One region of the Streptomyces sp. NBC_01257 genome, then DNA from elsewhere that is predicted to be linked to it. Evidence: riboswitches for the same ligand, from Rfam matches in the RefSeq annotation. Region 1 holds a riboswitch; each other region holds the start of a gene.
The links. Region 1 has a riboswitch for S-adenosylmethionine ahead of thrC (threonine synthase). Riboswitches for the same ligand answer to the same signal wherever they lie in the genome.
Positions count from the first base shown of each region.

Region 2: it holds a riboswitch for S-adenosylmethionine, as region 1 does, so the genes downstream of both, OG408_RS11105 (aminotransferase class V-fold PLP-dependent enzyme) here and thrC (threonine synthase) in region 1, are expected to answer to the same signal.
Region 3: it holds a riboswitch for S-adenosylmethionine, as region 1 does, so the genes downstream of both, OG408_RS40245 (putative leader peptide) here and thrC (threonine synthase) in region 1, are expected to answer to the same signal.
Region 4: it holds a riboswitch for S-adenosylmethionine, as region 1 does, so the genes downstream of both, OG408_RS34125 (hypothetical protein) here and thrC (threonine synthase) in region 1, are expected to answer to the same signal.

Region 1 is NZ_CP108472.1:5,034,290-5,036,482, forward strand. It holds gene OG408_RS21770 (glucosyl-3-phosphoglycerate synthase) at 1-684, opposite strand, end outside; SAM riboswitch class I at 838-964, shown strand; gene thrC (threonine synthase) at 982-2,193, shown strand, end outside.
Region 2 is NZ_CP108472.1:2,634,131-2,636,323, reverse strand. It holds gene trpD (anthranilate phosphoribosyltransferase) at 1-774, shown strand, start outside; SAM riboswitch class IV at 858-975, shown strand; gene OG408_RS11105 (aminotransferase class V-fold PLP-dependent enzyme) at 1,150-2,193, shown strand, end outside.
Region 3 is NZ_CP108472.1:8,795,989-8,798,181, forward strand. It holds gene OG408_RS38240 (helix-turn-helix domain-containing protein) at 1-292, shown strand, start outside; gene OG408_RS38245 (hypothetical protein) at 302-1,090, opposite strand; gene OG408_RS40245 (putative leader peptide) at 1,252-1,317, opposite strand; SAM riboswitch class IV at 1,354-1,498, opposite strand; SAM riboswitch class IV at 1,623-1,730, shown strand; gene OG408_RS38250 (amino acid ABC transporter permease) at 2,057-2,193, shown strand, end outside.
Region 4 is NZ_CP108472.1:7,812,543-7,814,735, forward strand. It holds gene OG408_RS34120 (phosphocholine-specific phospholipase C) at 1-748, shown strand, start outside; SAM riboswitch class IV at 861-970, shown strand; gene OG408_RS34125 (hypothetical protein) at 1,018-1,452, shown strand; gene OG408_RS34130 (cytochrome P450) at 1,678-2,193, shown strand, end outside.

The DNA.
Region 1 (2,193 bases):
GAGCAGCCCCAGCTCCACCCCGTAACCGACCGGGAACGGCAGCCGCTCCAGCAGGGACCTGCGCACCGCGTACTCCCCGCCCAGCGGCTGGACGAAGCCGGCCAGCTGCGGCCAGTGCAGATTGAGCAGCGGGCGCGCCACCATCTCGGTGACCCGGCCGCCCTGCCCCGTGGTGTCGCCGAAGGGACGGTCGTACATCGCCTTGACGAACTGCACCGACGGGTCGGTCAGCAGCGGGCCGACGATGCCGGACACGAAGTCCGCCGAGAAGTCCTTCAGGTCCGCGTCGATGAAGCACACGATGTCGCCACCGGTCACCAGGAGTGACCGCCACAGCACCTCGCCCTTGCCGGGGACGGCGGGCATCCGCGGCAGGATCGCGTCCCGGTGGATGACCCGGGCCCCCGCCCGGCGGGCGACCTCGGCGGTCGCGTCCGTCGAGCCGGAGTCGATCACCACCAGCTCGTCGACCAGCCGGGTCTTCTCCATGAGCTCGCGCCGGATGGTCGCGACGATGTCGCCGACCGTCTCCGCCTCGTTCAGCGCGGGCAGCACGACGCTGACGCTCCCGGCGCGCGACCCGGCGTTCCGGAGGCTGTCCCTGGCGGCCAGAAGACGGTCCAGCGGACGGTCGGCGGCCGACCAGGAACGCCTGGTCAGCCAGCGTTCGACCTCTTCCAGCACGGTCGATACTCCCTGTATGTGATCCATCTCGCGGTACGGACGACTATCTCAACAGTCCGGTGCTTCGGTTACAGTCTTGAACAACGCAGATGGCCGTCGCATGCCGGGGTCCGTCCGCCGATAAACGCCTGGATCCATGGTCCAGTGCCACAGCGCTCATCCAGAGGGACTGAGGGAACGGCCCGTTGAAGTCCCGGCAACCCTCCTGCCGACCGCGAGGTTCGGTAGGGAAGGTGCCAATTCCGTCTCGTGGCGAAATGCGTCACGAGGAAGATGAGGAGAAAGGGCCTCGCCATCATGGCTGTTGAGACTGTTGCAGCACACACCGAATCTTCCGTGGACCTCGGTCCCGCCGCGGCGCTTTCCTGCCGCGAATGCGGAGAGCGATTCCCCCTCGGCCCCCTTTTCGCCTGCGCGTCCTGTTTCGGGCCGCTCGAAGTGGCGTACGACCTGCCGAGCGGCTCCCCGGACGAGCTGAAGAAGCGCATCGAGGCCGGACCCAACAACATCTGGCGCTACGCGCCGCTGCTGCCGGTCCCCGCCGATGTCGCGGACAAGCCCAACATCAACCCCGGCTTCACCAAGCTGGTCAAGGCCGACAACCTCGCCCGTGAGCTGGGCGTCACCGGCGGCCTGTACGTCAAGGACGACTCCGGCAACCCGACGCACTCCTTCAAGGACCGTGTCGTCGCGATCGCCGTCGAGGCCGCCCGCGCCTTCGGATTCACCACCCTCTCCTGCTCCTCCACCGGCAACCTGGCCGGCGCCGTGGGCGCCGCCGCCGCCCGCGCCGGCCTGCGGTCCTGCGTGTTCATCCCGCACGACCTGGAGCAGGGCAAGGTCGTCATGGCCGCGGTGTACGGCGGTGAGCTGGTCGGCATCGAGGGCAACTACGACGACGTCAACCGCTTCTGCTCCGAGCTCATCGGCGACCCGCTCGGCGAGGGCTGGGGCTTCGTCAACGTCAACCTGCGCCCGTACTACGGCGAGGGTTCCAAGACCCTGGCGTACGAGATCTGCGAGCAGCTCGGCTGGCGGCTGCCCGACCAGATCGTCATCCCGATCGCGTCCGGCTCGCAGCTCACGAAGATCGACAAGGGCCTTCAGGAGCTGATCAAGCTCGGCCTCGTCGAGGACAAGCCGTACAAGATCTTCGGCGCCCAGGCCGAGGGCTGCTCCCCGGTCTCCGCCGCCTTCAAGGCCGGTCACGACGTCGTGCGGCCGCAGAAGCCGAACACGATCGCCAAGTCCCTCGCCATCGGCAACCCGGCCGACGGCCCGTACGTCCTGGACATCGCCCGCCGCACCGGCGGTGCCGTCGAGGACGTCAACGACGAGCAGGTCGTCGACGCGATCAAGCTGCTGGCCCGCACCGAGGGCATCTTCGCCGAGACGGCGGGCGGCGTGACGGTCGGCGTGACGAAGAAGCTCATCGAGGCCGGTCTGCTGGACCCGACGCTCACCACCGTCGTCCTGAACACCGGCGACGGCCTGAAGACGCTGGACGCG
Region 2 (2,193 bases), 2.4 Mb from region 1:
GACATGGCCAAGACGGTCAACATCTCCACCATGTCGGCGATCGTCGTGGCGGGCACCGGGGCCAAGGTCGTCAAGCACGGCAACCGCGCCTCGTCGTCGGCCAGCGGCTCCTCCGACGTCCTGGGCAAGCTCGGCGTCAACCTGGAACTGCCCCCGCAGCGGGTCGTGGAGGTGGCCGAGGAAGCGGGCATCACCTTCTGCTTCGCGGTCAAGTTCCACCCCGCACTGCGGTACGCGGCGAAGGCCCGGGCGGAGCTCGGCGCGCCGACCACGTTCAACATCCTCGGCCCGCTCACCAACCCGGCCAAGGTGCGGTCGCAGGCGATCGGCGTCGCCGACCTGCGGATGGCGCCCATCGTCGCGGGCGTCCTCGCCGAGCGCGGCAACTCCGCCCTGGTCTTCCGCGGCGACGACGGCCTGGACGAGCTGACCACCACCGCGACCTCCCGGGTCTGGATCGCCCGGGACGGCGTGGTGCGCGAGGAGGCGTTCGACCCGCGCGACGTCGGTCTCGAGCTGGTGCCGGTGGACGCGCTGCGCGGCGCCGACGCCTCGTACAACGCCGATGTGGCCCGCCGGCTGCTCGCCGGTGAGACGGGGCCCGTACGGGACGCCGTCCTGCTCAACTCGGCGGCGGCCCTGGTCGCCCTGGATCCGGGGGAGGGCACGCTGGCCGAGCAGATCGCCGGCGGGATCGTGAAGGCCGCCGAGTCCATCGACTCGGGCGCGGCGGGCCGGGTGCTGGAGCGCTGGGTCGTGGCCAGCAACGTCTGAGGGCACGGAGTGTGAGGCAGGGCGCAGTCCAGATCATGGACTGCGCCTTGCGCGTTTGCGTACGTATGGCAAGATGCTGCGCAGGTCATGAGTGACAGCGACTACGGCCCCGGCCCGCTGTCCGGCAACCCTCCGTCCGTGGCGGGGTGCCCCGGGTGAAGACCAGGCCGTAGGCAGCGAGGTCTGCGGCAAGCGCGGACCCCTCGACATCGTGAGATGTCCACCCGTGGGGTCCTGGTCCTCAGGGAGCCTCTTGTGAGCAAGCGAATGCGATAGGGCTTTTCGGCCCTCCTCCGCACACCCTTCTTTCTTCCCTCCGTGCTGCCGCGTCGTCGCAGGCACGCGGATTTCGCCTGCCTGTTACGGGAGTTCGTCATGTCTGTCTTCACCGCTGCCGCCGACCAGTCCATTTGTTCCCCGCTGCCCGTTCTGGGCAAGGATGTGACGGTCCCGCTGGTCACCGGCGGTGAGGTCACCTACGCCGCACTCGACTACGCCGCCAGCGCCCCGGCCCTGCAGCGGGTGTGGGACGACGTCGCCGCCTACGCCCCGTACTACGGCAGCGTCCACCGCGGCGCCGGCTACCTCTCGCAGCTCTCCACGGACCTCTTCGAGTCCAGCCGCGTCACCGTCGCCGAGTTCCTCGGCTGCCGCCCCGACGACCAGGTGATCTTCACCCGGTCGACCACAGACTCGCTCAACCTGCTGGCCGCGGCCGTGCCGGCCGACTGCCAGGTCTTCGTGTACGAGACCGAGCACCACGCCTCGCTGCTGCCCTGGCGCGACGCCCGGGTGACCTACCTGAACGCCCCGCGCACCCCGGCCCAGGCCGTCGCCACGCTGGAGCGGGCGCTCGCCGACCGTGACCCGTACGGCCCCGCGCTGGTGTGCGTCACCGGCGCCTCCAACGTCACCGGTGAGCTGTGGCCGGTCAAGGAGCTCGCCGCCGCCGCGCACGCCCACGGCGCGCGGATCGTGCTCGACGCCGCCCAGCTCGCCCCGCACCACCCCGTCGACATCGCCGAGCTGGACGTCGACTGGGTCGCCTTCTCCGGCCACAAGCTGTACGCGCCGTTCGGCTCCGGCGTCCTCGCCGGCCGCTCCGACTGGCTGCGCACCGCCGAGCCCTACCTGGCCGGCGGCGGCGCCTCCCGCAAGGTAGCCCGGCGCACCGACGGCGGGGTGGACGTCGAGTGGCACACCACCGCCGCCCGCCACGAGGCCGGCTCGCCCAACGTCATCGGCGTCTACTCCATCGCCTCCGCCTGCAAGGCGCTCACCGAGGCCGGATTCGACAGCCTGGTCGCCCGCGAGCAGCACCTCGTCAGCACGGTCCGCGCCGGACTCGCCGAGGTCCCCGAGGTCAAGGTGCTCTCACTGTTCGGCGACGACGCCCCGCGGGTCGGCGTCATCTCCTTC
Region 3 (2,193 bases), 3.8 Mb from region 1:
GTTCGCGGTCACCGACGTGTTCCGGATCAGCATCCGGGCGGGCGCCGTCCAGGAGTCGCAGGGCCACGTCCCGGGCACGCGGGAGAGCCTGATGGTGCTGTCCGGCACTGCCGTCGTCGGCCCGCCCGACGACACCCGCACGGCCGGCCCCGGCGCCAGTGCCGAGTGGCGGGCCGATGTGCCCCACGTCTACGGCGCGCCCGACGGCGAGGTGCAGGGCGTCCTCTTCGTCCGCTACCCCCCGGCGGGCGAGCCCGGCCCCGGCTCCGGTGGAGGAGCCGAGACCGGCTGAGCGCCGCCCTCACGCCGCCTCGGCCACCACGCCGTTCGCGTAGGGGAAGGCCGGGCGGTCGCCGAGCCGTCCGACGAATTCCTGGAGGCGGGGGTACCCGCACAGGAAACCGGCCGTGCCGGGCTGCACGAGCGTCACCCACAGGTCCACATCGGCCGCCGTCAGCTGAGGGCCGCACACGTAGGGGTGCAGGGAGAGACGGTGCTCCATCACATCGAGCGCGGCCGAACGCTCCGAGGGCTCCGCCGCATCCGTGACCCCGAGCTCCAGCAGCTCACGGATGCCGTCGATGTCGGCGGCGAGCTCCGGCGGGTGCAGCGGGGAGGGGCAGGCCTCGTCGTGGCCGGACAGCAGCCCCGCGAGGTCGCGCAGGATGTCGGGCGTGTGGTTGCTGACGATGCGTCCGCTCCAGCGGTCGCACAGCGCGGGAGCGGTCAGCGGCCCGTTGTAGTGGTGCACCGTGGCCTCGTACGCACCGCGCAGCGCCGCGAAGCCCTCGGGTGTGCCGGCCGGGTGGGTCAGGAGCGTGGTGGCGACGGAGTCCTTGAGCCCGAGCAGGCCGAGGGTGATCGAGATGCGCAGCGAGCGGGGACAACTCACCGACAGGAACAGCTCGTAGCGGTGCGGTGCCGGATAGAAGCCGCCGGCCAGACCGACGCCGATCCGGCTGTGGATGGGCGCGGACCGTACGGCCGACGCGAGGAGCAGACCTGACGGACGTGACGCCGGTGCGGATGAAGCGGGGCCGAACGTACACGCGTTGCCTGTGCCACAACCGCGCGATGCTGTCTCGGGCATGACTCTCCCTGTGGGATCCCTGGGGGAACGACGAAGCCACCGCTGCCTCGTGGGCACCGGCGGCCGGATGCGGAACGACTGAGCCTGCATACCGGTCCGTCCGGAGGAACGCGCAAGGGGCCGGTTCGACAGCCCGGTACGCGTCCGTCCGCCGACGGACCCTAGTAAGCGCTGGAGACGCGCAACAGATCGATGTGCAAGCGCCTTGTCAAGCCGATCCTGGGCATTCCCACCGGTCCTGCCGTCGGGGCTCGCGAGACGCGAGACCGCGCTTGCCCCGTCGCACCGACGGGACCCGGTCGTCACCCGGGGCACCCCATCGCGGTGGAAGGGTTGCCTGTCAGCGGGCCGGGGCCGATGACCGCACGAGCGGGAGATCCCGTCCGGGCGGCGCTGACAATCGTGACCGTCCCCGCCAGTCTCGGTGCGCCCGGTGACGTCGTCAAGGAGGTGGTCCGAGCCGTCTCGCCTGGTGGTCACCGGCGTTGACATCCATTTCGGAACGGCCCTAACCTCCGGCCCAGAGCAGCACGGTCACGAGTGCCGGTGAAAAGCCCTGGCTCGCCGGCCGGCAACCCTCGCACGCGGTGGGGTGCCCCAGGTGAGGACCGGACCGGATGACGTTCGGTAAGCGTGAGGCCCCGCGGGGCGGAATGGTGACGGTGAGCGAGATGTACGCAGCTGACGGGACGGCCGCACGACGGCCCCGCGGCTGCGTCCTGCTGTGTGCGGACCGCACCGTCGACCTCCTGCGTGTCAACAGCGCGCTGTGTACGGCCGCTTCCCGCCCTCTCTGTCAGGGCTGACGGCTCTCCGATTCCCTGACACCCACCGCTGCCGCGGTGTGCCCTCTCCCCGCCCGGCCCCCTCCCGCGCTGTGTGCCGCGTTCCGCCGATCCGTTCCGACGGACACGGCGGCGTGCCGCCCGCCGCGGTCCGGGGTGTCCGCATCCGCTGGAGCCCTCCATGAGTGAATCCTCCGGCGTCGCTGTGCCCAAGGGATCAGCGCCGCCCACCGGGACGATGCCGCGCCCCGATCCGGCCGCCGGGACGGACAGCCGCCCGGCCCCGCCGAAACCCCTGGCGGCGCAACGGGTCGTCCC
Region 4 (2,193 bases), 2.8 Mb from region 1:
CGTCTGCGGCGATCTCACCTCCGCCTTCGACTTCGGCCGTACGGACACCTCGGACGCCCCGCTGCCGTCGACCGACGCCTATGAGCCCCCGGACCGCGGCCGCCACCCCGACTACGTGCCCGCACCGCCCGCCACCGGCAGCGTGCCCAAACAGGAGAAGGGCGCCCGTCCCACCCGGCCGCTGCGCTACGCGCCCTTCGTGGACGGGGCCGCCGACCCGGCCACCGGCAAGTACCGCCTCACCTTCAGCGGCGGGGCCGCGGCCGGGGCGCAGTTCCTGGTGACCTCCGCGAACCGCACCGACGGGCCCTGGACCTACACCGCCGGGGCCGGCGCGTCGCTCTCGGACAGCTGGAACACGCTCTACTCCAACGGCGTGACCGATCTCACCGTCCATGGCCCCAACGGGTTCCTGCGTGCCTTCAGGTCCGCCGGGAAGGTGGCCGGACCTGAGGTGACGGCCCGTCATGTCGCCGCGACCGGTGGGCTCGAACTCACCCTCTTCAATGGCGGGTCCGCGAGCGTGCACCTGACCGTTCGCCGTGCCGCCGGGTACGGAAGCGGCGCGGAGACCTTCACCGTGCGGGCGGGCGCGACCGTGAAGCACGTCCTCGACCTGCGGGAAAGCAAGCGCTGGTACGACATCGCCGTCACCTCCGACGCGGACACCGCCTTCCTGCGGCGCTTCGCCGGACACGTCGAGACCGGCGAAGCCGGTACGAGCGACCCGGGTCTCGTCACCGGGTGAGTGGCCGACGGTCCGGCGGTGGGGCGGGAGCGTCGCGACACCCGAGGGGGTGCCGCAACGCTCCTGACCACCCGTCGGGTCGTGCGGTTTGCGTGGGTTAGAGTTTTCGTCGGGTCATGAGTTCCAGCGCGCAGCCCCGGCTTGCTGGACGGCACCCCGCTCCGCTGCGGGTGCTCCGGGTGACGACCTGCCCCGTGCGCAGGGTGCGGGGAACAGCGGACCGCGGTGCAGGACACCCGGGGTCCTCGTCCCGGAAGGCGAATCCCACCATGCTGCGTCATCTCACCCAGAACGACTCCGTGCGGAGCGACGACTGCTCCCGCTACGCCGCGGGTCACCGCGTGCACTGGATCCATGCGAAGAAGTGCCGCCAGGAGCCGGGGCAGGCCGTCGAGATCCTGCTCACCGCCGGTGATGTCCGCGACGACGGATGGGTCGAACTCCGTCCCGCCTTCGACTACGCGAACGACCTTCCCGCCGTCTGGACGCATGCCCCCGGCGCACTGCGGGAGACTCTCGCGGCTCACCGCGGGCGCGTGTACTGGCTGCCGCGCTGGCATGCGCTGAAGCTCGTGCACGGCGACGGCGACAGCGGCGGTGCCGGTGGGGGAACCCGGGGTGCTGCCGGGCTGGTGAACGTCGGCCTGGAGGGCGGGGACCTCTGCGAGGGCGTCCGTGCCGGGGAGCGCTCCTCCCTGGCCTAGGGCCTTGGCTGTCCGACTCGCCCGTCCCGTACCGCCCGCGCGCATCGTGCCGGGCGGTACTTCGTGATGCTCTGCAAATGTGGGGAGTTGTCGCCCGGTTGTTGCGTTCAAGGCGCGAAATTGATCGCTGTTGACCGGTCCGGCGTCACACAAAATCCTTATAGTGAACATGCGTTGATCGCATGATCATGACGCGTGCAGCTGTCGCCACAGGAGTCAGGACTCATGACGCGCCCTTCTTCCACAGAGCCCGCGCCGCCCTCTCCGTCTCCTCCTCCCGGCTGTCCGGCGCACGCCGCCTCCGGAGCCGTGCCGCTCAGCGGGCCCGGCTTCCAGACCGAGCCGCAGGCCGTCTACCGCGGCATGCGGCGGGATCACGGGCCCGTCGTCCCGGTGGAACTGCCCGGCGGGTTCCCCGCCTGGCTGGTCATCGGGTACCGCGAGCTCCACCAAGTCACCAGCGACGGCGAGCTGTTCCCCCGCGACGTCGGTCTGTGGAACCAGTGGCCGCACATCCCCGACGACTGGCCGCTGCTGCCGATGGTGGGGCGGCCCCTGCCGTCCATCTACTTCAGTGCGGGGGAGGAGCACCGGCGGCACGCGCGCATGGTGGGGCCGGCCCTCGAAGGCGCCGATCCGTTCGAGATCCGGCGCCACTGCGAGGAGTTGGCGGACCGTCTGATCGACGACGTGTGCAGCAGGGGGACCGCCGACCTCGTCTCCGACTTCTGTGAACCCCTG